4 regions of the Streptomyces sp. NPDC002870 genome follow, and region 3 is predicted to be linked to each of the others. Evidence: riboswitches for the same ligand, from Rfam matches in the RefSeq annotation. Region 3 holds a riboswitch; each other region holds the start of a gene.

Region 1 (5,644 bases), on a different contig from region 3:
CGTGCTGCCGGTGAAACGAGACGGCCTGAGCGCGTACTACGGGCAGGCCGGCGTCAACTGGATGTCCGTGCACACCGGCATCGACTTCCCGGTGTCGTACGGCACCGAGGTGATGGCCGCGACCGACGGCACCGTCCGTACGCAGTGGAACAGCGCCTACGGCAACATGGCCATCGTGACCTCGTCCGACGGCACCGAGACCTGGTACTGCCACCTCAGCAGCACCAAGATCCGCTCCGGTTCGGTCAAGGCCGGTGACGTCATCGCGTACTCCGGCAACTCCGGCAACTCCACGGGGCCGCACCTCCACTTCGAGGTACGGCCCGGCGGCGGCTCGGCGATCGACCCGCTGCCGTGGCTTCGCAGCCACGGCCTCGACCCGACGTAAAGACCGCTCGGAGCACGGATCAGGGCAGCGCACGGACCAGAGCCCGCTCAGTGCACGGAGCCAGAGCCCCGCTCAGCGCACGGATCAGGGCAGCCCACGGACCAGAGCCCGCTCAGGGCACCGGCCAGAGCACCGATCAGAGCTTTTCGACCGGCGCGTACCGCAGCAGCAGCCGCTTCGGCTTGGTGTCCCCGAAGTCGATCGTCGCCTGCGCGTCCGCGCCCGACCCCGTCACCTCCACCACGGTCCCCAGGCCGAACTGGTCGTGCGTGACCCGGTCTCCGACCACCAGCGAGATCACCGGCTTGTCGGTCGTACGCCGCGTGGCGAAGCCCGAAGCAGCGCCGCCCGCGCGTGAACGCGAGGACGAGAGCGAAGAGGCGATGCCGGACGTCGGACCCGCGGGCGCAGCCATCGGACCGGTCCGCTTCCACTGCAGGTGCTGTCCCGGGATCTCCTCCAGGAAGCGCGAGGGGGGGTTGTACGAGGGCTGACCCCAGGCGCTGCGCATCGACGACCGCGTCAGATAGAGGCGCTCGCGGGCGCGCGTGATGCCGACGTACGCGAGGCGCCGCTCCTCCTCCAGCTCCTTCGCCTGGCCGAGGGCGCGCATGTGCGGGAAGACGCCGTCCTCCATGCCCGTCAGGAACACCACGGGGAACTCGAGGCCCTTCGCCGTGTGCAGCGTCATCAGCGTGATGACGCCGGAACCGTCCTCGTCCTCGTCCGGGATCTGGTCGGAGTCGGCGACGAGCGCGACCTTCTCCAGGAACTCGGCGAGCGTGCCCGCGCCTTCCTCCTCGGCGCGGTCCTGCTCGAATTCCAGGGCCACGGCGGCCAGTTCCTGCAGGTTCTCGATGCGCGTCTCGTCCTGCGGATCGGTCGACGCCTGCAATTCGGCGAGGTAGCCGGTCCGCTCCAGGACGGCCTCGAGCACGGTGGCCGGTCCGGCGCCCGACTCGACGACCGTACGCAGCTCCTCCATCAGCACGTTGAACCGTTTGACGGCGTTGGCGGAGCGGGCCGCCATGCCGTACGCCTCGTCGACGCGGCGCAGCGCCTGCGGGAAGGTGATCTTCTCGCGCAGCGCGAGGGCGTCGATCATCGCCTCGGCGCGGTCGCCGATACCGCGCTTGGGGACATTGAGGATGCGGCGCAGCGGGACATTGTCCTCGGGGTTGGCGAGAACCCGCAGATACGCGAGGACGTCCCGGACCTCCTTGCGCTCGTAGAAGCGCACTCCTCCGACGACCTTGTACGGCAGTCCGACCCGGATGAAGATCTCTTCGAAGACACGGGACTGGGCGTTCGTACGGTAGAAGACGGCGACATCGCCCGCCTTCGCGTCGCCTGCGTCCGTCAGCCGGTCGATCTCGTCGGCGACGAACTGCGCCTCGTCGTGCTCGGTGTCGGCGACATAGCCGGTGATCTGCGCGCCGGCGCCGGCGTTGGTCCACAGGTTCTTCGGGCGGCGGCTTTCGTTGCGCTCGATGACGGCGTTGGCGGCGGAGAGGATCGTCTGCGTGGAGCGGTAGTTCTGCTCCAGCAGGATCGTCGTCGCGTCCGGGTAGTCCTCCTCGAACTGGAGGATGTTGCGGATGGTCGCGCCCCGGAAGGCGTAGATCGACTGGTCGGCGTCGCCGACGACGCAGAGCTCGGCCGGGTCGTCGTCCGGGCCCGAGGGACCCACCAGCTCGCGTACGAGTGTGTACTGAGCGTGGTTGGTGTCCTGGTACTCGTCCACCAGGACATGGCGGAAGCGGCGCCGGTAGTGCTCGGCCACGTCCGGGAACGCCTGGAGCAGATGCACCGTCGTCATGATGATGTCGTCGAAGTCCAGGGCATTGGCCTCGCGCAGCCTCGCCTGGTACATCCGGTACGCCTCGGCGAGCGTCTTCTCGAAGCCGTCGACAGCCTGGTCGGCGAAGGTCTCCTCGTCGATCAGCTCGTTCTTCAGGTTCGAGATCTTCGCGCTGAAGGACTTCGGCGGGAACTTCTTGGGGTCGAGTTCCAGATCACGGCAGACCAGGGCCATGAGGCGCTTGGAGTCGGCGGCGTCGTAGATCGAGAACGACGAGGTGAAGCCGAGCCTCTTCGACTCACGGCGCAGGATCCGGACGCAGGCGCTGTGGAAGGTCATGACCCACATGGCGTTGGCGCGCGGGCCGACCAGCTGCTCGACGCGCTCCTTCATCTCGCCGGCGGCCTTGTTCGTGAAGGTGATCGCCAGTATCTGGCCGGGGTGGACGCTGCGGGTGCCCAGCAGATGCGCGATCCGGTGGGTCAGCACCCGGGTCTTGCCGGACCCGGCCCCGGCGACGATGAGCAGCGGCGAGCCGGTGTGCACGACGGCGGCACGCTGCTGCTCGTTCAGCCCCTCGAGCAGAGCGGCGGGGTCCACGACGGTGCGCGGGGCGCCGTCGCGGTGGTAAGGGTCCCGGGCCGGGGGGACGTCGTAAGCGCCCTGGAAGAGATCGTGAGGGATCTCCTCCGGGGCCGAGTCCTCGGGTGGCGGCGGGTGGTGCTCCGCGCTGGGCTGGAGGTCCGCCAGGAAGCTGTCGTCAAAGAGGCTGCTCATCGCTCTACGAGTCTAGGCCGCCGCACTGACAGCTCGCCGCCGCATTGGGATACGGCGGCGATGCGGCGGCGATACAGCGGGCATACAGCGGCCATACGGCGGCGCGATCCCGCCGGGCACGACGCCCGCGACCCTCCGTGATCGGGCCGCGTCGCCGGGTCATCATGCGGAAGGTATCGGTCCGACGATCACCAAGGTCACGAAAATGTATCGGACATATCGAACATCAACCTTCACAGCAGCCACACCAGTTGGCTAGCGTGCTCCCCCAGGTGGCCCGTATCCCCCTGGCGATCCACGCCACATCGGGCAGCCTGCGCCGAATTCGGGCTTTCCGCAAGGAAGTTCGGAACCGGGGACCCACCATGCACAACCGGGGTGAATCGGACCGTGCCCCATCCGGTCCGTAGGGCGATCTTCCGTTCCGCCCGAACCCGACAGCTAACCCGGTAGGCGGTCCACGGAAGAAGGAGATGCCGGCCTTGGCGTCGCATCGCAAAACGCGAACCGTTAAGACCTCCCCCGCCGTCGGGTTCACGACGGCAGCCCTCGCCTCCGTCACCCTGTTGTCGACGCAGAGCGCCAACGCCGCACCCGCCGAGCCGAAGCCCTCGGTCGAAGACGTCCAGAAAAAGGTCGACGACCTTTACCGGCAGGCCGGCACGGCGACCCAGAAGTACAACAAGGCCAAGGAAGCCACCGAGGAGAAGCGCCGCGAGGTCGACGAACTGCTCGACGACGCCGCCAAGCGCACGGACAAACTCAACGAGTCCCGCCGGGAGCTCGGCACCTACGCGGCCGCGCAGTACCGCACGGGCGCGGTCACCCCGACCGCCGCGCTGATCTTCGCGGACAGCCCGCAGGCGTACTTCGACCAGACGCAGCTGATGGACCGGATGACCGACCGTCAGCGCAGCGCCATCACGGACTACGAGACCCAGCGGGCCGCGGCCGCCGAGCAGCGAGCGGAGGCGACGAAGAGCCTCGAGTCGCTCACCCGCTCCCAGCAGGCTCTGCGCACCAGCAAGAAGGACGTCCAGGCGAAGCTCGCAGAGGCGCGCACGCTGCTGTCGAAGCTGACGGCCGAGGAGAAGGCGCGGCTCGCGGCGATCGAGCGCCAGAAGGAGGAAGAGGCCCGCCGCAGGGCCGAGGCCAAGGCCCAGGAAGAGGCAGAGGCCCGTGCTGCGGCGGAGGCCGAGCGCCGGCGCCAGGAGCAGGAGCAGAACCAGGGCGGCAGCACAGGCACAGGCACCGGGTCGGACACCGGCACCGGCACCGGCACCGGCACTGGCTCCACGGGTGGCGCCACGTACGCGGCCAAGGCCGAGAAGGTCCTGTCCTTCGCCCGCTCCCAGATCGGCAAGCCGTACGTCTGGGGAGCGTCGGGCCCGAGTTCGTACGACTGCTCGGGACTGACCCAGGCCGCCTGGAAGGCGGCGGGCGTGGACCTGCCGCGCACCACCTGGGACCAGGTGAAGGTGGGCGAGCGGGTCGAGACGAAGGATCTGCTCCCGGGTGACCTGGTCTTCTTCTACGACGACATCAGCCACGTCGGCATCTACATCGGCGACGGCAACATGATCCACGCGCCCAAGCCGGGTACGAACGTGCGCGAGGAGTCGATCTACTACATGCCGATCTACGGCAGCGTGCGCCCGGCCTGAGACCGGCTCACCGCACGAACGCCCGGGGCCGACAGCGGCGCCCGGGCGTTCTCATGGCCGGCTCACGCCCGGCTCACGGCCCCGCTCACGTCCAAAGCGTCGCGATGAAGATGTTCGCGACCGTCAGCCCGCCCACCGCGCCGAACAGCGCCTTCTCCGCCTTCTCTTCGTCCCGCTTGACGTACACCAGGCCCAGGATCACGACCAGCACCGCCAGCTTGATGCCGACCTTCAGGTTGTTCACCGGCTGATCGTCCGCCTGATTCAGGCCCACCAGCGCGACGCCCGTGATCAACATGGTCAGCGCGCCGTGCAGCATCGCCGGGGTGAAGCGGGCCGTCCCCGCGCCCATCGCCTTCATCTGAGTGAGGAAGCCGCCGAGCAGCGACGCGATGCCGATGATGTGCAGGGCGACGAAGACATTTATGAGTACGTCCATGTCGCGGAGCCTAGCCCTCCCCATACCACCGATCTCCAGGCAGGTATGCCTCATTCGCCGCATCGGTCACAGCGCCACGGGGATCCGGGCCGGCACCATCAGTTCCGCTCTCAGAAAGCGGTCTCACATGTCCAGCTTCGGGCAGTACCGGTCCACGCCTCATTCCCACGACTCCCAGGTTTAGCGTCCTTGCTCAGGTGACCGACTCCCCACCGCCGCCGAGCTCCTGGGCGGCAGTCGGCCACCCCCGCCGAGAACTCCGGCGGCGGGCCGCTCCCCTGTGCGGACCGCCGTCGGACTCGGCTCGGACTCCGCGTCTGGCTCGGCTCGGACTCGGAGCCGGACTCGGACTCGGACCACAGGGAAGACGGAAGGACGTGGACGCCCTCGTGGCAGCGCACCGGAAACCCAAGCAGCATCCGCTCAGCGGGCCCGCCGCACGGACCGCCGCCACCCTCGCGCTCGCCGGCGCAGCGACCGCCACCGCATTCGACGGGACCGGGCACGCCGAGCCCCGTCTCACTCCCGCGCAGATCAAGGCCAAGGTCGACAAGCTCTACCAGGAGGCGGAGGCC
Region 2 (5,644 bases), on a different contig from region 3:
CCCGCCACCGCGACCGCCGACCGGCTCACCGTCCTCGCCGAGCGGGGCGCCACCCGGCTCAGCATCGGCGTGCAGAGCTTCGTCGACGAGGAGGCCAGGGCGGCCGTACGCCCGCAGCGCCGCGCCGACGTCGAGTCGGCCCTGGCCCGGATCCGCGACGCCCGCATACCCGTCCTCAACATCGATCTCATCTACGGCATCGACGGCCAGACCGAGCACACCTGGCGGCGGTCACTGGACGCCGCGCTCGCCTGGCAGCCCGAGGAGCTGTATCTCTATCCCCTGTATGTGCGGCCGTTGACCGGTCTTGGCCGTGCCGGAGAGGCCGGCGATCGGGCCTGGGACGCCCAGCGGCTGCTCCTGTACCGCGAGGGCCGCGACCATCTGCTCTCGAACGGCTACGAGCAGGTGTCGATGCGGATGTTCCGCCGCGCGGACGCGCCGCCGCAGGGCGCGGACGACTACGCATGCCAGACCGACGGCATGATCGGTCTCGGCTGCGGCGCCCGCTCCTACACCTCGACCCTGCACTACTCCTTCGACTACGCCGTCGACATGCGCGAGATACGCGGCATCATCGACACCTACACGGCGACCGAGGACTTCAGCCGCGCCGAAGTGGGGCGCGAGGTCGACGAGGACGAGGCGCGCCGCCGCCACCTCCTTCAGTCGCTCCTCCAGGCCGAGGGCATGGAAGTGGCCGGATACCGTGAGCGGTTCGGCCGCCGGCCCGTCGAGGACTTCCCGTTCGAGCTCGACCGGTTCGCCGCCCTCGGCTGGCTCGACGAGAGCGCCGCGCCCGACCGGCTGAGACTGACCGCCGAGGGTCTGGCCCACTCGGACGCCGTGGGCCCCGAGCTCTTCTCCCCCGCCGTACGCGCCGACATGGCCGCGTACGAACTCAAGTGAGGCGAAGCTGTGGACCTGACGATCCTCTACCGGGGCTCGCTCGCCTCCTGCGACTACGACTGCCCGTACTGCCCCTTCGCCAAGCGGCGCGACAGCTCCGAGCAGCTGCGTGCCGACCGCTCCGCGCTCGAACGCTTCGCCGCCTGGGCGTCCGAGCAGACGGACGACCAGCTGTCGATTCTGTTCACTCCGTGGGGCGAGGGTCTGGTCCGCTCCTGGTACCGCCGCACAATCACGGAGCTCTCCCGGCTGCCGCACATCCGCCGGGTCGCGATCCAGACGAACCTCAGCTGCCGCACCGGCTGGGTCGCGGACGCCGATCTCGACACCCTCGCGCTCTGGTGCACGTACCACCCGGGCCAGACTCCGTACGACCGCTTCCTCGGCAAGTGCCGTGACCTGTCTGTGCGCGGGGTCCGGTTCAGCGTCGGCGTCGTCGGCTTCCCCGAGCACCTGGCCCAGGCCCGCCGTCTGCGCGCCGATCTGCCCTCGCCTGTCTATCTTTGGGTGAACGCGGCCGAGGGACGCAGCTACACCGACGCCGAGGCCGCTCAGTGGACGGACCTCGACCCGTTCTTCCCGTACAGCCGCGATCCGCACCGCTCGGCAGGACTCCCGTGCCGGACGGGCGAGTCGGTGATCTCGGTGGACGGCGACGGAACGGTGCGGCGCTGCCACTTCGTCCCGGACGAGCTCGGCAATCTCTACGACGGCTCCTACCGGCGGGCGCTGCGCCCGCGCGGCTGTCCGGCAGCCGTCTGCGACTGCCATATCGGCTATGTCCATCTGGAGGCGCTGCCGCTGTACGACGTGTTCGCGGGCGGTGTCCTGGAGCGGATCCCGGCCGTGCCCGCCGTGCCCGCCTTTCCTCAGCCGTCGTACGGAGCGGGAAAGCCGATCCCAGTCAGCTTGGGTGCGCCCTTGAAGACTCGGAGGCCGGAAGGGCCGTAGCACCCCGACCCGCCGACGTCACAGGGGCAGCAGGTCCGGGCGCTTGGCCTCGACATGGTCGCCGGAGCTCTCGCCGCGCAGCCGTCGGCCGATCCACGGCACCAGGTGTTCGCGGGCCCAGTGGACGTCGTCGCGGCGCACTTCGAGCGGGCCGCGCGGCGGCTGGGGCGGCCACGGCTGGTCGGGGTCGGCGGGCACATCGAGTCCGAGCACCTGGGCGGCGCGCAGCGCGACCCGGGTGTGTCCCTCCGGCGACAGATGCAGCCGGTCGGTGTCCCAAGCCCGCCTGTCCTGGACGGACTTGAGCGACCAGAGGTCGAGGACGGGGCAGTCGTAGCGGTCGGCGATGGCCCGTACATGCGCGGTGTACGTGGCGATCTTGCCGCGCAGATGACGAAGCACCGGCACCCCGCGCGTGTCGAATCCGGTGGTCACCATGACCGTGCCGACCACGCTCGCGAGGTCGGCGACGGCGCGCTCGAAGCGCTCGGCCACGTCGTCGGGGTCGGTGCCCGGCCGGATGATGTCGTTGCCGCCGGCGCAGAACGTCACCAGGTCCGGGGCGAGTACCTTCGCCCTCGGCACCTGCTCCTCGACGATCTGGTCGAGGAGACGCCCGCGTACGGCGAGGTTGGCGTACCTGAAGGTGTGTTCCGGCGTCCGGTCGTCGAGCAGGACCGCGAAACGGTCCGCCCAGCCGACGTACATCCCGTTCGGGCCGGGGTCTCCGACGCCCTCGGTGAAGCTGTCACCGATCGCCGCGTACGACCCGAAAGCGCCCTTGTTCCCTACGTTCCCTGTTCTCGAATCGTCTGCCACGAGACCATATCTTTCCCTTACGGATGTGACCTACGCGACCGTAAGGAGGGGTTGACGAGGGGTGATGTATGCCACCGGTCAAGTTTCGTCCAACCCGGAATACGCCGACTCCCCCGCGCCGCCGGACGGGGGGAGTCGAGAGCGGTGTGCGCCTGCGCCTCAGATGGAGACGCCGAACTGGCGCAGGTACGCCAGCGGGTCGATGTCCGAGCCGTAGCTCGGGCCGGTGCGGATCTCGAAGTGCAGGTGCGGGCCGCTGGAGTTGCCGGTGGAGCCGGAAAGGCCGATCTGCTGGCCGCCGCTCACGCTCTGGCCGGCGGAGACGGCGAGCGAGGAGAGGTGGGCGTACTGCGAGTAGTTGCCGTCGCTGTGCTGGATGACGACCTCGTTGCCGTACGCGCCGCTCCAGCCGGCGGAGACGACGGTGCCCGGACCGACGGCCTTGACGGTGGTGCCGGAGGAGGCCGCGAAGTCGACACCGGTGTGGTAACCGCTGGACCACATGGCGCCGGTCATGCGGTAGGGGGTGGTGACGCTCGCGCCGTCGACGGGGGCGGTGAAGCCTGAGCCGCTGGTCTGCGAGGCGCTCGTGGTGTCGCCGGAGGCGGACTGCGCGGCGGAGTCCGAGCCGGAGGGGGCGCTGGCCTTCGACGCGGTCTTCGACGGGACCTTGGACTCGGCCTTGGACTCGGACCGGTCCTGGCTCTCGTGGCGCGGCTGCGCCTTCTCCGGAGCCTTCGCCTTCGACTTGGCGCCGATGGTCAGCTTGAGGCCCGGGTGGATCAGCGACGGGTTCTCGCCGACCTGCTCACGGTTGTCCTCGTACAGCTTCTTCCAGCCGCCGCGTACATCGTGCTCCTTGGCGATCTTGGCCAGATAGTCACCGGAGACGACGGAGTACGTGGTCGGGACGGTGGCCGGCTTGGCCACCGCAGGGGCCGCGGCGGCGGTCACTGCCGTAGCGGGCGCCACGGCGGGGGCGGTCTTGCCCGCCGCGTGGGCGCCGGTGGCGCCCATCAGCGGAAGCGCGATGGCGACGCCACCCGTGCCGGCGGCGACGAAGCCGCGCGCGATCGGGCTGGTCTTGGGACGGCGGTGCTTACCCTTTGCGGGCATGGCGCATTCCTCTCCGGCGCCTACGAGGTGAGCTGTCGGGTTCGGGCTGGAGATGCCCGGCCGCGCAATGCGCGACTAAACCCCGAGCCGTCCGGAACTCCGGAATCGGCGTACTACCTGGGTCCCCCGCTCCTGCCACACGTGGGTGGATTTTCGAATTCCGGTCGGCGGCAGGATTAGGCGGTCCGTCCGGATTGACGGGAACGTAAGCGAGACGGACGGGCGGGTACAAGCCATCACTTTCCTGGGCCAATGATCCATGCGATATCGCCGGAGAATTCCCGTTACCCTCCGTAAAATGTGGATCTCAACCGGGTCTCAACTTTCCTTCCCGCAACGGAATTCAGCCTCCGCCGGACCACCACACACCGTCACGAATATGATCCTGCTCACGGGCCGCGTCTCATCTCACCCGTAGATGGGGCACGTCATGCCGAACAGGTCAATTCGGACAGAAGCGTCATTTAATGACTATTTACCGATCATTCCCACTTACCCCCTAATTCCTGTCATCGCCACAGGAATTCCACCGGCTCCCGCCGCCTTAATTCGGAAACCGCCTCCCGCTATCGACCGCAAATACGGACAAAGTGCCGTCGCCGACGACCACCGGCAGAGTTCGCGTCGGCGGCCGAGTCGGAGTCGGATTTGGCTAGCGGCGGCGCAGCCGGATCACTGTGGCGTCCATGTCGCCCTTGAGCCCGGTATGCAGTCCGTGGTGCAGGAGTACGGCCCCCCGGTGTACGGCGCCGGTGTCCAGGCACTCGTAGGCGGCTGCCGGATCGAGGCCGCGCAGCCTGAGCCCGGGCGGCCGCTCGCCGTAGTGCTGCGCCTGCAGCCAGGCGAGGACGACGCTCTCGTCGCCGCGCACGTACTGCACGGCACTGAGCCCGCCCTCGGGCACCCGCAGCCGGTGCAGCTCGCCGTGCTGCACCAGCGGCCTGATCTTCTTGTAGAGGTCCACCCAGCCGCGTGCCTCGGCGAGCTCCTCATCGGTCCACTCGGTGAGGTCGCCGCCGACGCCGAGAACACCGGCCATCGCGCTGACGAAGCGGAAACGGAGCGTGCTGAACCGGCCGTTGAGCTGGACATTGGGACTGTCGGTGACCCAGGCCGCCATGACCCGCGCCGGGTGCAGCTGGGTGAAGCCCTGCTGGATGGCGAGCCGGTCCAGCGGATCGGTGTTGTCGGAGGTCCACACCTGGTCGGTACGGGAGAGGATGCCGAGGTCGATCCGGCCGCCGCCGCCCGAGCAGGACTCGAAGGCGACGGACGGATGCGCGGCCCGCAACCGGTCGAGGAGTGCGTACAGCGCGTGCACATGCTCGACCCACAGTTTCTGCGGGTACTCCTCCCCGGGCCAGCCGGCGTCCGTGAAGCAGCGATTGAAATCCCATTTCACATAGTCGATGGGCGCGCTGCTGAGCAGCGTGTCCAACTGCTCCCAGAGATAGGCCTGTACGTCCTCGCGCGCGAGGTTCAGCACGAGCTGGTTGCGGAATTCGGTCCTGGCGCGGCCCGGGTGGTGCTGTACCCAGTCGGGGTGCGCGCGGTAGAGGTCGCTGTCGGCATTGACCATCTCCGGCTCGACCCAGATGCCGAACTGCATCCCCAGCGCGTGCACTTCGTCGGCGAGCGGCCCGAGTCCCTGCGGGAAGCGCTCGGCGTTGGGCGTCCAGTCGCCGAGCCCGGCCCGGTCGCTGGTGCGCTGGCCGAACCACGCGTCGTCCACCACGAACAGCTCGATGCCCATGGCCGCCGCCCGCTGCGCGAGCGCCCGCTGCTGCTTCTCTGAGATGTCGAAACCGGTGGCTTCCCAGGAGTTGTAGAGGACGGGCCGCTCGGTCGC
Region 3 (5,644 bases):
AACTCGGCCGGGCCGTGGCCGTCGCCATGGTGCACGGGCCCGAGGCCGGGCTCGCCGAAGTCGCCAAGCTGGAGGACCGGTTGGCGGGCCACCACCGGCTCGACGCCGTACGCGCGCACCTGCTGGAGAAGGCGGGGGACGCCGAAGGCGCACGTGCCGCTTACCAGTTGGCGGCCCGGCGCACCCTCAGCGTCCCGGAGACGCGCTACCTCCAGATGCGGGCGGCCCGGCTGCGGCCCTGACGCGGTCGGCGCAGCTCGCGGCCGACGCAGCTCATGGCCGACGCAGCTCGCGGCCCAGCGCGAGTCGCGTCCGGACCGGAGCCAACCCCCAGGTCAGCGGCGGGATTTCGCCCGGTGGACGCTGTTGCGAAGTGGTGACAGTACGGGCATTGTCCGCCCGATCTTGAGCGGTGAAGATGAGCACATCGCCGCAAGCCGGGACCGATAAGGACCGAAAAGGATCGAGCGGGACCGAAGAGGCCCGCGAGGACCGAAGAGGCCCGGACGGACGGCGATCTCTCATCTCGCTTCACCGCCTGTCGCGGCGCTCTGCCGCGCTGCTCTTTGGTACGGCCGGCTACCGCCCATCCAGCGGAAGTCCGGCCCCTAGTCGATTCCTTGGGGGGAGTCCACCATGTCCGCTCGCCTAGCCGCCGCAGCCGCGATCACCGTCGCCGCCACCGCCGGCGCCACCCTTGTCCCGCTCACCGCCGCGGCCCACGCCACCCCGGCGGGCTCCGGCAAGCCGCTCACCATCGAGCTGGGCGCCCCCGCGCCGGGCGGGCCGCTGACCCGTGGCGGGGCGAGTGAGACCTTCTCCTTCACGGTGAAGAACTCCGCGGACAAGCCGGTGGACTTCCAGCCGTGGCTGGTCGGCGAGACGGACGGCGCGAGCCCCTTCGCGGCCTCGCACCTGGTATTCGACGTGCAGCCGGTGAACGCCCCGGCGACCGACGAGTTCGTCGGGCAGCAGGGCATCGGCGCGCAGGGCCACTTCCACCCGGCTCAGCAGGGCAGGAACGCCCCCTTCTCCGTGCCCGCCAAGGGCGAGCTGAGCTGGAAGGTGTCCATCGGCCTCGGCAAGAACTACCCGTCCAACAACGGCAACCTGAGGCTCGTCGCCGCCGACCTGGCCGGGAACGCGAAGTACGAGAAGGACGACACCGTCGCCTTCGAGACCAGCCCGAAGATCAACGCCGCACCCGCCTCCATGTGGCTCCGAACCGACGAGAACGAGCCCATCAAGCCCGGTCTGTGGGGCAACGTCGACCTGTTCCACCAGCTCAAAGGCGAGGGGACCTTCGACACCGACCTGGCGACCACCCTGGAGATCGCTCCGGAGCCCGACGCCGACGGTGAGGTTCCGGAGCTGGTGATCGAGGAGTGGCTCGGCGACGGCAAGCTGGTCAGGGCCCCGAAGGTGCCCGGCCTGGACAGGTGGCAGCTGGCCGACCTCCCCAAGAGTTACTTCACCGAGAAGGGGAAGCTGCACCGCTACATCCTTCGCGTGCGCGTCATCGACTTCAAGGGCATCCAGAAGCCGGTCAAGCTCACGCTGCGGGCGACGACGTCGCTGACCGAGGGGAACACGATGCCGTTCCTGGAGGCCGAGGCCAAGATCACGGTCGCCCCCGAGCGCGGCACTGACCCGAGCGGCAAGCCGACCGTGGCCCCCTCCCCGACCGCGTCCGCCTCGCCCTCCCCGACCGCGTCCGCGACGCCGTCCGGGACCCCGTCGGCCTCCGCCACGACCTCGGCCGCGGCTGCCGCGAACGACTCCGTCACCACCACCGGCGCCCTCGCCAGCACCGGAGCCTCCAGCTCCACCTGGTACGCGGCGATCGCCGCCGCGGCCCTGATCGCGGCGGGCGGCGCGCTCACCGCACTCCGCCTGCGCCGCCGCTGAAGCAGCGCGTTGCGCCCAGCCGTGGGCGACGCCCCTCCGGAGGGCCTTCGGAGGGGCGTCAGAACAGGCTCACGCACTAAATGGAGTTGATCTTGCTCCGGATGGCGTAAGGTTGTGTTTACCGACGCGGGGTGGAGCAGCTCGGTAGCTCGCTGGGCTCATAACCCAGAGGTCGCAGGTTCAAATCCTGTCCCCGCTACTGAAGGCAGTGGCCCGGCACTCGACAAGAGTGCCGGGCCACTGTCGTATCTCCTCACTTGTCTCCCACGTCTCCCTCGCTCACGCCCGCGTCGTCCGGTTGGCCGATGGTGAGTCGCCCCCCGGCGCGGCTACAGCCAGCCTGGGAAGGGCGCGGTACCGTCCGCAGCCAGGCGGACGGGCAGGAGATGTCAGGTGGTGCACCGACAGCAGGACGGCGGCTACAGCGCTCCTCGCGTCGTCCGTGTGCTCCCCACGCTGATGATCGTCGGCGGTCTTGTCTTCGACTACTTCACCCCGCCCAGATTCACGGCCGTGCCGTTCTTCGCGGCCGCCCCGCTGATCGCCGCGCCCTTCTCCTCCTGGATCGCCACACTGCTGACCGGCATCGCGGCGACCCTGTCCGTGCTCGGTCTTCGCTACTACAACGAGACCGTGTCCGAGGTCACCTCGTTCACCGAGCTGTTCACCGTGCTCACGGTCGCCGGGCTCGCGCTGCTCATCAATCGCCTCGTACGGCTCGGTCGTGAGCGCCTCGCCTCCGCCCGGGTGATCGCCGAGGCCGCGCAGCGCGCCGTGCTGCCCGCCCCCGCCGCCCGGATCGGCGGGCTGCAGATCGCCGCGCGGTACGAGGCGGCGCAGGCGGACGCCTTCATCGGCGGCGACCTCTTCGCCGTACAGGACACGCCCTTCGGGGTGCGGCTGGTGGTCGGGGACGTACGGGGCAAGGGGGTGGGGGCGGTCGAGACGGTGGCAGTGGTCCTCGGGGCGTTCCGGGAGGTCGCCGAGCAGGAGAGTTCCCTCGAAGGGGTCGCCGCGCGTCTCGAGCGGGCGCTGGCTCGCGAGGGCACACGGCGGGACGAACTGGATGCCGTCGAGGGGTTCACCACCGCCGTGCTCGCCGAGATCCCGCCCGGCGAGGGCGTGGTGCGGGTGGTGAACCGGGGCCACCCGGAGCCGCTGGTGCTGTACGCCGACGGGGACCTGGACATCCTGGAGCCGACCCAGGCCGCGCTGCCGCTGGGAATGGGCGAGCTGGGGGCGTGGCCGGACAGCTCGGAGGCGCATCCGCTGCCTCCCGGGGCGACGCTGCTCCTCTACACGGACGGTCTCTCCGAGGCGCGCGACAAGGGCGGCGTCTTCTACGACCCCGGCCGGCGGCTCGCGGGCCGGCTCTTTCCCGGGCCGGAGGAGCTGCTGGACGCGCTCGTCGACGATGTACGACGGCATACGGGCGGCGGGACCACGGACGACATGGCGCTGCTGGCGGTCAGCCGCCCCACCGAGGCGCAGCCGGACCGCCGCAGGATCGTGCCGGTGATCAAAGCCCTTGGAGGCTCTGATCACCGAAGCGACTGAAGGCCATCGCGCGGCCATGGGCCGCCGCAGGACCGGCACCGTGCGTAGTCGAGGCGCACCCCACCGATAACATCTGATGCACTGTCAGACGAAAGTTCCGGTCCGGGTGTCGATCAAGTCGCCCGATTCCGGCCGCTTGTGTCCTGGTAAGTCCCCGTCAAAGTCGCTAATGATCACTCGGAACAGCTTGGAATACAGCCCCGGCGTCTATTAACGTTCGATAACGCAGCGCGGTTGTCCCAGTCGTCGCAAGAGACGGCACCGTGCGCACGCGCCGAATCCCGCAAGGGAACCGGGGAACCACCAATTGGGGTGAATCGGGCACCTTTTGCCGCTCTTTCCGCGGTTCGAGGCGCTCGTAGGAGACCTTCCTGCTCCGAACCCGTCAGCTAACCCGGTAGGCGAGAAGGAAGGAAAGGAGCACGCCTCCGTGGCGTCCAACAAGCCTGCCCCCGAAGCTCCCTTCGGAACCCTGGAAACTGACTTCTTCGGCAACGAACCGGCGGAGCGGGCATGGGAGGAATGGAACCCCACCGAGGACTCCGTCCGTCCGGTGCGCGGCAGGCACCGTGTCATGAAGCAGCGCGGCGGGCTCGCCCGCAGCTCCACGGTGCTCGGCGTAGGCGTGATCGCCGCGGTAGGCGCGGGGGGCATGGCCACCGCGCAGGACAAGCCGCCGGTCTCCATATCTCTTCCCGACTCGATCGCGGACAACCTGCCTGAAGCCAAGTCCCTGCCTGGCGTGGGCTCCCTGATGTCCGACGACGCGTCGGACGCCGACGCGGGGAACGTGAACGCGGCCCCGCTCACGGCGATGACCCTCGCCTCGGACTCCGGCGCCGAGGCCGGACCGGACAGCGCCGCCGGCGCCGGTGAGGCGCTGCGCGCCCGCATTCTCCAGCAGGCCGAGCAGCAGCAGGCGGAGGCCGACGCCGAGGCGAAGGCGGCCGCGGAGAAGCTCGCGGCAGAGAAGGCCGCGGCGGAGGCCGCGAAGCAGCAGACCGCGGCGGAGGCCAAGGCCGAGGCCGAGAAGCTCGCGGCCGAGAAGGCCGCGGCGGCGAAGGCAGAGGCCGAGCGGCTGGCCCAGCTCGCCAAGAGCTACGCCCTGCCCACCTCCTCGTACACCATCACCTCCACGTTCGGCGAGTCCGGCTCCATGTGGTCCTCGGGCTACCACACCGGCCTGGACTTCGCGGCCCCCACGGGCACGCCGGTCAAGGCGGTGCACGGCGGCACCGTCAAGTCGGCGGGCTGGTCCGGTTCTTACGGCTACCGCACGGTGCTGGAGCTCGAGGACGGCACGGAGGTCTGGTACGCCCACCAGTCCTCGATCTCGGTCAGCGCCGGCCAGAAGGTGACGACGGGCGAGACGATCGGCCGCGTCGGCGCGACGGGCAACGTGACGGGCCCGCACCTGCACCTGGAGGTCCACACGCCGGGCGGGTCGGGGCTCGACCCGATGGCATGGCTGCGCGGCAAGGGCCTCAGCATCTGATCGTGCGCCACAGTCCCCGGCAGCTCTGGCGCACACCCCCCGACGCCAGGGCTGCCGGCACAGCGCGTAGACCGGCACAGCGCGTGGACCGCAGCGCGCACACCGGCGCAGACCGCACACCGGCGCAGGGCGCAGAGCCGGAATAGCCCGCGCCGCCACGGTCGTTGATCCACCCATGACTTCTCTGCGAACCCTCGGCTCGTCCGGCATCGCCGTCTCCCCGCTCGCTCTCGGCGGCAATGTCTTCGGCTGGACCGCCGACCAGGCGCAGTCCTTCGCCGTGCTCGACGCGTACACCGCCGTCGGCGGCAACTTCGTCGACACTGCCGACGCCTACTCCTCCTGGGCACCGGGCAACGAGGGCGGCGAGTCCGAGACCGTCATCGGCAACTGGCTGGCCGCGCGCGGCAACCGTTCCGACGTCGTCGTCGCGACCAAGGCCGGCGCGCACCCCCAGTACCGGGGACTCTCCGCCACCACCCTCAAGGCCGCTGCCGAGCAATCCCTGAAGCGGCTGCGTACCGACTACATCGACCTGTACTACACGCACTTCGACGATCCGAGCGTCCCCGTCGAGGAGATCATCACGACTCTCGACCAGCTGGTGCGGGACGGCAAGGTCCGTGCCATCGCCGCCTCCAACCTCAGCCCCGAGCGGCTCCAGGCGTCCCTGGACTTCTCGGA
Region 4 (5,644 bases), on a different contig from region 3:
GCGCTTGCCGTGTTTACGGCATGTTGCGAAGTCCTCACCCGCTCGGGACGGCGCAGCCGGTGCGCGGCCGTGGCCCGCTCGGCATGCAGGGCGGTCAGCGCCCGCGCCCGTTCCACATCGCCGCGCGCCACGGCGTCCACGATCGCGCCGTGCTCGGCCCAGGACTCGATGGGCTTGGCGGGCTGGTCGATGGCGTACATCCAGGCGATCTTGTGCCGCAGCTGGGTGAGCAGGGCGGTCAGGCCGGGGCTGCCGGAAGCCTGGGCGAGCGTCTCGTGGAACCAGCCGCCCAGCGAGCGCAGATCCTCGCCCTGGCCGCGGCGGGCCCGCTCCTGCCCCAGTCTGACCAGACCGCGCAGGACTTTGAGGTGCGCTTCCGTGCGGCGCTGGGCGGCCCGGGCCGCGCCCAGCGGCTCCAGCAGCATCCGGACCTCCAGCAGGTCGGCCGCCTCCTGCTCGGTGGGCTCGGCGACGCAGGCGCCGGCGTGGCGGCGGGTGGTGACGAAGCCCTCGGACTCCAGTGTGCGCAGGGCCTCGCGCACGGGGACCCGGGAGACGCCGTAGCGGCGCGCCAGCTGCTCCTCGGTGAGCCGGCTGCCGCGCTCGAATACGCCGGAGACGATGTCGTCGCGGATCGCCGTGCATACCGAGTGCGCGGGAATGCGCATGACCGAACCTCCGCTTTAATCCGCGCGAAACGCAGCCGATTGACGCCTGTTCGGTGACTCTATTGCAGTGGGCCGGATTTTCCGATGGCCCCTGGAAATTCATGGATATCTTTTGGCCAGCGGGCCGAACGCCGAAGGCCCCGGCGGGGGCCGGGGCCTTCGTTCACTCGGGTGTCGGTCAGACGTCGACGCCGTGGGCGCGCAGGTACGCGACGGGGTTGATGTCGGAGCCGTACTCGGGGCTGGTGCGGACCTCGAAGTGGAGGTGCGGCCCGGTGGAGTTGCCGGTCGAGCCGGAGAGGCCTATCTGCTGGCCCGGGGTGACCCGCTGGCCGACCGAGACGCCGATGGACGAGAGGTGGCCGTACTGGGTGTACGAGCCGTCGTTCATCTTGATCACGATGTTGTTGCCGTACGCGCCCGCCCAGCCGGCCTCGACGACGGTGCCCGAGCCGACGGCCATGACCGAACTGCCGGACGGGGCACGGAAGTCGACGCCGGAGTGGCTGCCGGAGGACCAGAGCGAGCCGCCGGCCTTGTAGCCGGTGGTGAGGTGCGCGTCGGCGACGGGGAGCCGGAAGGAGTTGAGGCGCTTGCGCTCGGCCTCGCGGGCGGCGCGCTCCTTGGCTTCGCGAGCCTCCTTGGCGCGGGCCTCGGCCTTGCGCTTCGCCTCGGCCTCGGCCTTCGCCCTGGCGGCGGCCTCGTCGGCCTCCCGCTTCTGGGCGGCGGCCTGGTCGGCGATCTGGTCGGCGAGCGAGTCGGCGGCCACGATCTGGGTCAGGCCGGTGTCCTCGACCGCGGTGGCGCCGGGCTCGGCGGCGAGCGCCGGGGAAGCGAGGGTTCCGATGACGCCGGTGGTGGCAAGGGCCGCGACGCCCGCCATGCTCGCGCTCTTGCGCGTCAGGCGGCTCGGGGCACGGTGCTTCCCGGTGGCACGGGTGAACGCCATGAAGTGGCTGATCCTTTCCTTCCTTCTCGCCTACCGGGTTAGCTGACGGGTTCGGAGCAGGAAGGTCTCCTACGGGCTCCTCCGCACGGGTGCGAAGGCGTCCGATTCACCCCAGGGACTGATTGGGTCCCCGGCTCCCCAGGCTCGCGCCATACGGGGACTCGGCGATGGCTGTCCGATGCCGCGGGTGCGGCGGGCTACTGGCGGACAGCCGGACCGACGCTAGGCGGGGCATCTTTCATTCACCAAACAGACAGCCCCTTTTGTAGTGCATGCCACAGGGCAGACAGGCAACCTCTCCAACAAACCGGGCATAAGACAGAACCCCGGCATCGCTATGGAGGCCGGGGTTCCGATTGTCTGTTTTGAGTTGTTCGCCGAATATGGCCGATCGTCGTGCGGTCAATCAGCCCGTGACAACGGTCACTTCACCGATGCCCAGTGCCCTGACCGGCTCCTCGATCTGCGAGGCGTCGCCGACGAGCACCGTCACGAGCCGGTCCACCGGGAAGGCGTTGACGGCCGCGGCCGTCGCCTCCACGGTGCCGGTCTCGGCCAGCCGTACGTACAACTGCGCCTGGTAGTCGTCCGGGAGGGACTGCTCGACCTGGTCGGCGAGCGTGCCCGCGACGGACGCCGCCGTCTCGAACTTCAGCGGGGCGACGCCCACCAGGTTCTGCACGGCGACATCCCGCTCGGCGTCGGTGAGCCCCTCGGCCGCGAGCGTGCGCAGCACCTTCCAGAGGTCCTCCAGCGCCGGTCCGGTGTTGGGGGTGTCCACCGAACCGCTGATGGCGAGCATCGCGGCGCCCGACCCGTCGGGGGTGGAGCGCAGTACCTGGCCGAAGGCCCGTACGCCGTAGGTGTAGCCCTTCTCCTCGCGCAGCACGCGGTCCAGGCGGGAGGTGAGGGTGCCGCCCAGGCAGTACGCGCCGAGCACCTGCGCGGGCCAGACGCGGTCGTGCCGGTCCGCCCCGATGCGGCCGATCAGCAGCTGCGTCTGCACGGCGCCAGGCCGGTCCACGATGACCACGCGGCCCGTGTCGTCGGCCGTGATCGGCGGCACGGGACGGGGCGCGACGCTGTCGCCCTTCCAGGCGCCGAGGGTGTCGGCCAGCACCGCGTCCACGTCGACCCCCGTGAGGTCGCCGACGATCACCGCTGTGGCCGTCGCGGGCCGCACATGCGCCTCGTAGAAGCCCCGCACGGCCGCGGAGTCGATCCGGGCCACGGTCTCCTCCGTGCCCTGACGGGGGCGCGACATGCGCAGGGAGGCCGGGAAGAGCTGCTTGGAGAGCTCCTTGGCGGCCCGGCGGGCCGGATTGGCCGTCTCGTGCGGGATCTCGTCCAGACGGTTGCGTACGAGCCGCTCCACCTCGTTGTCGGCGAAGGCGGGTGCGCGCAGCGCCTCGGCGAGCAGGCCGAGTGCCTTGGGCAGCCGGGAGACCGGGACCTCCAGGGAGACGCGGACGCCGGGGTGGTCGGCATGCGAGTCGAGCGTCGCTCCGCAGCGCTCCAGCTCGGCCGCGAACTCCTCCGCGGAGTGCTTGTCGGTGCCCTCCGACAGGGCGCGCGCCATGATCGTGGCGACGCCGTCGAGGCCGTCCGGCTCGGTGTCCAGCGGTGCGTCGAGGCAGATCTCGACGGCCACCACCTGCTGGCCGGGACGGTGGCAGCGCAGCACCGTGAGTCCGTTGTCCAGCGTGCCTCGCTCGGGGGCGGGGAACGCCCAGGGCCTGGCCTCTCCAGCCGCCGGCTGCGGGTGGAACTGCATGGTCACGGCAGCGTCGCTCACTGGTCGGTCCCCTCGTGCTCGTTGGTCTCGTCGCTGTCGTCGCTGTCGTCGCCCTCGCCGTCGTCGGCCGAGATGGGCTCGTAGACCAGCACTGCCCTGTTGTCCGGGCGCAGCCGGGCCTTGGCGACCGCCTGCACCTCCTCTGCGGTGACGTCCAGCACCCGCTGCACGGCGGTCAGCGCCAGCTGCGGGTCACCGAACAGCACCGCGTACCTGCACAGTTCGTCGGCGCGGCCCGCGACCGTACCCAGCCGGTCCAGCCACTCGCGCTCCAACTGAGCCTGCGCGCGCTCCATCTCCTCGGGCGTGGGGCCGTCCGCGGCGAACCGCGCGAGCTCCTCGTCGACCGCGGCCTCGATCTGCGGCACCTCCACGCCGCCGGACGTCTTCACATCCAGCCAGCCCAGCGAGGGCGCGCCGGCCAGCCTCAGCAGGCCGAAGCCGGCCGCGACAGCCGTCTGGTCACGGCGCACCAGACGATTGTGCAGCCGGGACGACTCACCGCCGCCGAGGACGGTCAGCGCCAGATCGGCTGCGTCGCACTCGCGCGTGCCGTCGTGCGGCAGCCGGTAGGCCGCCATCAGCGCCCGCGCCGGGACCTCCTCGACGATCTCCTCGCGCAGCTGCTCGCCGATGACCTCCGCGAGCGAGCCGTCGCGCGGCGGCTGCTTGCCGTCGTGGGTCGGGATGGTGCCGAAGTACTTCTCGATCCAGGCGAGCGTCTGCTCCGGGTCGATGTCGCCGACGACGGACAGCACGGCGTTGTTCGGCGCGTAGTACGTACGGAAGAAGGCACGGGCGTCCTCGAGGGTCGCCGCATCCAGGTCGGCCATCGAGCCGATCGGCGTGTGGTGGTACGGGTGGCCCTCGGGGTAGGCGAGGGCGGTCAGCTTCTCGAAAGCCGTGCCGTACGGAACGTTGTCGTACCGCTGGCGGCGCTCGTTCTTGACGACGTCGCGCTGGTTCTCCATCGACTCGTCGTCGAGCGCGGCGAGCAGCGAGCCCATCCGGTCGGCTTCCAGCCACAGCGCCAGCTCCAGCTGGTGTGTGGGCATCGTCTCGAAATAGTTGGTGCGCTCGAAGCTGGTGGTGCCGTTCAGCGAGCCACCGGCGCCCTGCACCAGCTCGAAGTGGCCGTTCCCCTTCACCTGGCCCGAGCCCTGGAACATCAGGTGCTCGAAGAGGTGGGCGAGGCCGGTGCGGCCCTTGACCTCGTGGCGTGAGCCGACGTCGTACCAGAGGCAGACAGCGGCGACCGGGGTCAGGTGGTCCTCGGAGAGCACCACGCGCAGGCCGTTGGCCAGCCGGTGCTCAGTCGCTGTCAGGCCGCCGGAACCGGCCTGCGCTGTGGCCGTGTGACCCATGGGCATGTACGTCCCTTCGATCGCGATATGGAGAAGTCCTGCCACTGTATGCAAGCGCGCTGACACCTGGCGAAGTTCCGGGTCGCGGTCGGCGCTGTCAGTGGGACGGTCCACAATGGTCGGCGTCAGTTCCAGACCTGGTACGCGAAGGAGCAGCAGCCGCGATGGCCCGCCGCAGCACGAAGACCCCGCCGCCGGACGATTTCGAGGAGAGAATCCTCGACATTGACGTGGTGGACGAAATGCAGGGCTCCTTCCTCGAGTACGCGTACTCGGTGATCTACTCCCGGGCCCTGCCGGACGCACGTGACGGCATGAAGCCTGTGCATCGCCGGATCGTGTACCAGATGAACGAGATGGGCCTGCGCCCCGACCGGGGCTATGTGAAGTGCGCCCGTGTCGTCGGCGAGGTCATGGGCAAGTTGCACCCGCACGGCGACGCGTCGATCTACGACGCCCTGGTGCGGATGGCGCAGCCGTTCTCGATGCGCCTGCCGCTGGTCGACGGGCACGGCAACTTCGGCTCGCTCGGCAATGACGACCCGCCGGCCGCCATGCGGTACACCGAGTGCCGGATGGCCGACGCGACGTCACTGATGACCGAGTCGATCGACGAGGACACCGTCGATTTCCAGTCGAACTACGACGGCCAGGAGCGCGAGCCCGTCGCTCTTCCCGCCGCCTACCCGAATCTGCTGGTCAACGGCGCGTCCGGGATCGCGGTCGGTATGGCGACGAACATGCCGCCGCACAATCTGGGCGAGGTCATCGCCGCCGCCCGCCATCTGATCAAGCACCCGGGTGCGGACCTCGAGACGCTGATGCGCCTCGTCCCCGGGCCCGACCTGCCGACCGGCGGCCGGATCGT

What was found. A riboswitch is a leader RNA that binds a small molecule or an ion and turns the genes downstream of it on or off. The one in region 3 is predicted to bind cyclic di-AMP.
Region 1: it holds a riboswitch for cyclic di-AMP, as region 3 does, so the genes downstream of both, ACFYWY_RS07010 (NlpC/P60 family protein) here and ACFYWY_RS06560 (M23 family metallopeptidase) in region 3, are expected to answer to the same signal.
Region 2: it holds a riboswitch for cyclic di-AMP, as region 3 does, so the genes downstream of both, ACFYWY_RS23840 (peptidoglycan DD-metalloendopeptidase family protein) here and ACFYWY_RS06560 (M23 family metallopeptidase) in region 3, are expected to answer to the same signal.
Region 4: it holds a riboswitch for cyclic di-AMP, as region 3 does, so the genes downstream of both, ACFYWY_RS20855 (M23 family metallopeptidase) here and ACFYWY_RS06560 (M23 family metallopeptidase) in region 3, are expected to answer to the same signal.

The regions. Positions count from the first base shown of each region.
Region 1 covers NZ_JBIAPW010000004.1:87,527-93,170, forward strand. The annotation lists gene ACFYWY_RS07000 (M23 family metallopeptidase) at 1-388, shown strand, start outside; gene pcrA (DNA helicase PcrA) at 525-2,966, opposite strand; cyclic di-AMP (ydaO/yuaA leader) riboswitch at 3,274-3,437, shown strand; gene ACFYWY_RS07010 (NlpC/P60 family protein) at 3,440-4,630, shown strand; gene ACFYWY_RS07015 (hypothetical protein) at 4,716-5,069, opposite strand; gene ACFYWY_RS07020 (NlpC/P60 family protein) at 5,459-5,644, shown strand, end outside.
Region 2 covers NZ_JBIAPW010000020.1:131,592-137,235, reverse strand. The annotation lists gene ACFYWY_RS23855 (STM4012 family radical SAM protein) at 1-909, shown strand, start outside; gene ACFYWY_RS23850 (STM4011 family radical SAM protein) at 919-1,860, shown strand; gene ACFYWY_RS23845 (SGNH/GDSL hydrolase family protein) at 1,879-2,679, opposite strand; gene ACFYWY_RS23840 (peptidoglycan DD-metalloendopeptidase family protein) at 2,839-3,795, opposite strand; cyclic di-AMP (ydaO/yuaA leader) riboswitch at 3,800-3,953, opposite strand; gene ACFYWY_RS23835 (alpha-galactosidase) at 4,448-5,644, opposite strand, start outside.
Region 3 covers NZ_JBIAPW010000003.1:399,217-404,860, forward strand. The annotation lists gene ACFYWY_RS06540 (RNA polymerase sigma factor) at 1-242, shown strand, start outside; gene ACFYWY_RS06545 (LPXTG cell wall anchor domain-containing protein) at 637-1,908, shown strand; tRNA gene ACFYWY_RS06550 (tRNA-Met) at 2,034-2,107, shown strand; gene ACFYWY_RS06555 (PP2C family protein-serine/threonine phosphatase) at 2,302-3,465, shown strand; cyclic di-AMP (ydaO/yuaA leader) riboswitch at 3,728-3,884, shown strand; gene ACFYWY_RS06560 (M23 family metallopeptidase) at 3,896-4,960, shown strand; gene ACFYWY_RS06565 (aldo/keto reductase) at 5,136-5,644, shown strand, end outside.
Region 4 covers NZ_JBIAPW010000016.1:21,069-26,712, forward strand. The annotation lists gene ACFYWY_RS20850 (GntR family transcriptional regulator) at 1-668, opposite strand, end outside; gene ACFYWY_RS20855 (M23 family metallopeptidase) at 847-1,617, opposite strand; cyclic di-AMP (ydaO/yuaA leader) riboswitch at 1,630-1,794, opposite strand; gene ACFYWY_RS20860 (M16 family metallopeptidase) at 2,024-3,412, opposite strand; gene ACFYWY_RS20865 (M16 family metallopeptidase) at 3,409-4,782, opposite strand; gene ACFYWY_RS20870 (DNA topoisomerase (ATP-hydrolyzing) subunit A) at 4,941-5,644, shown strand, end outside.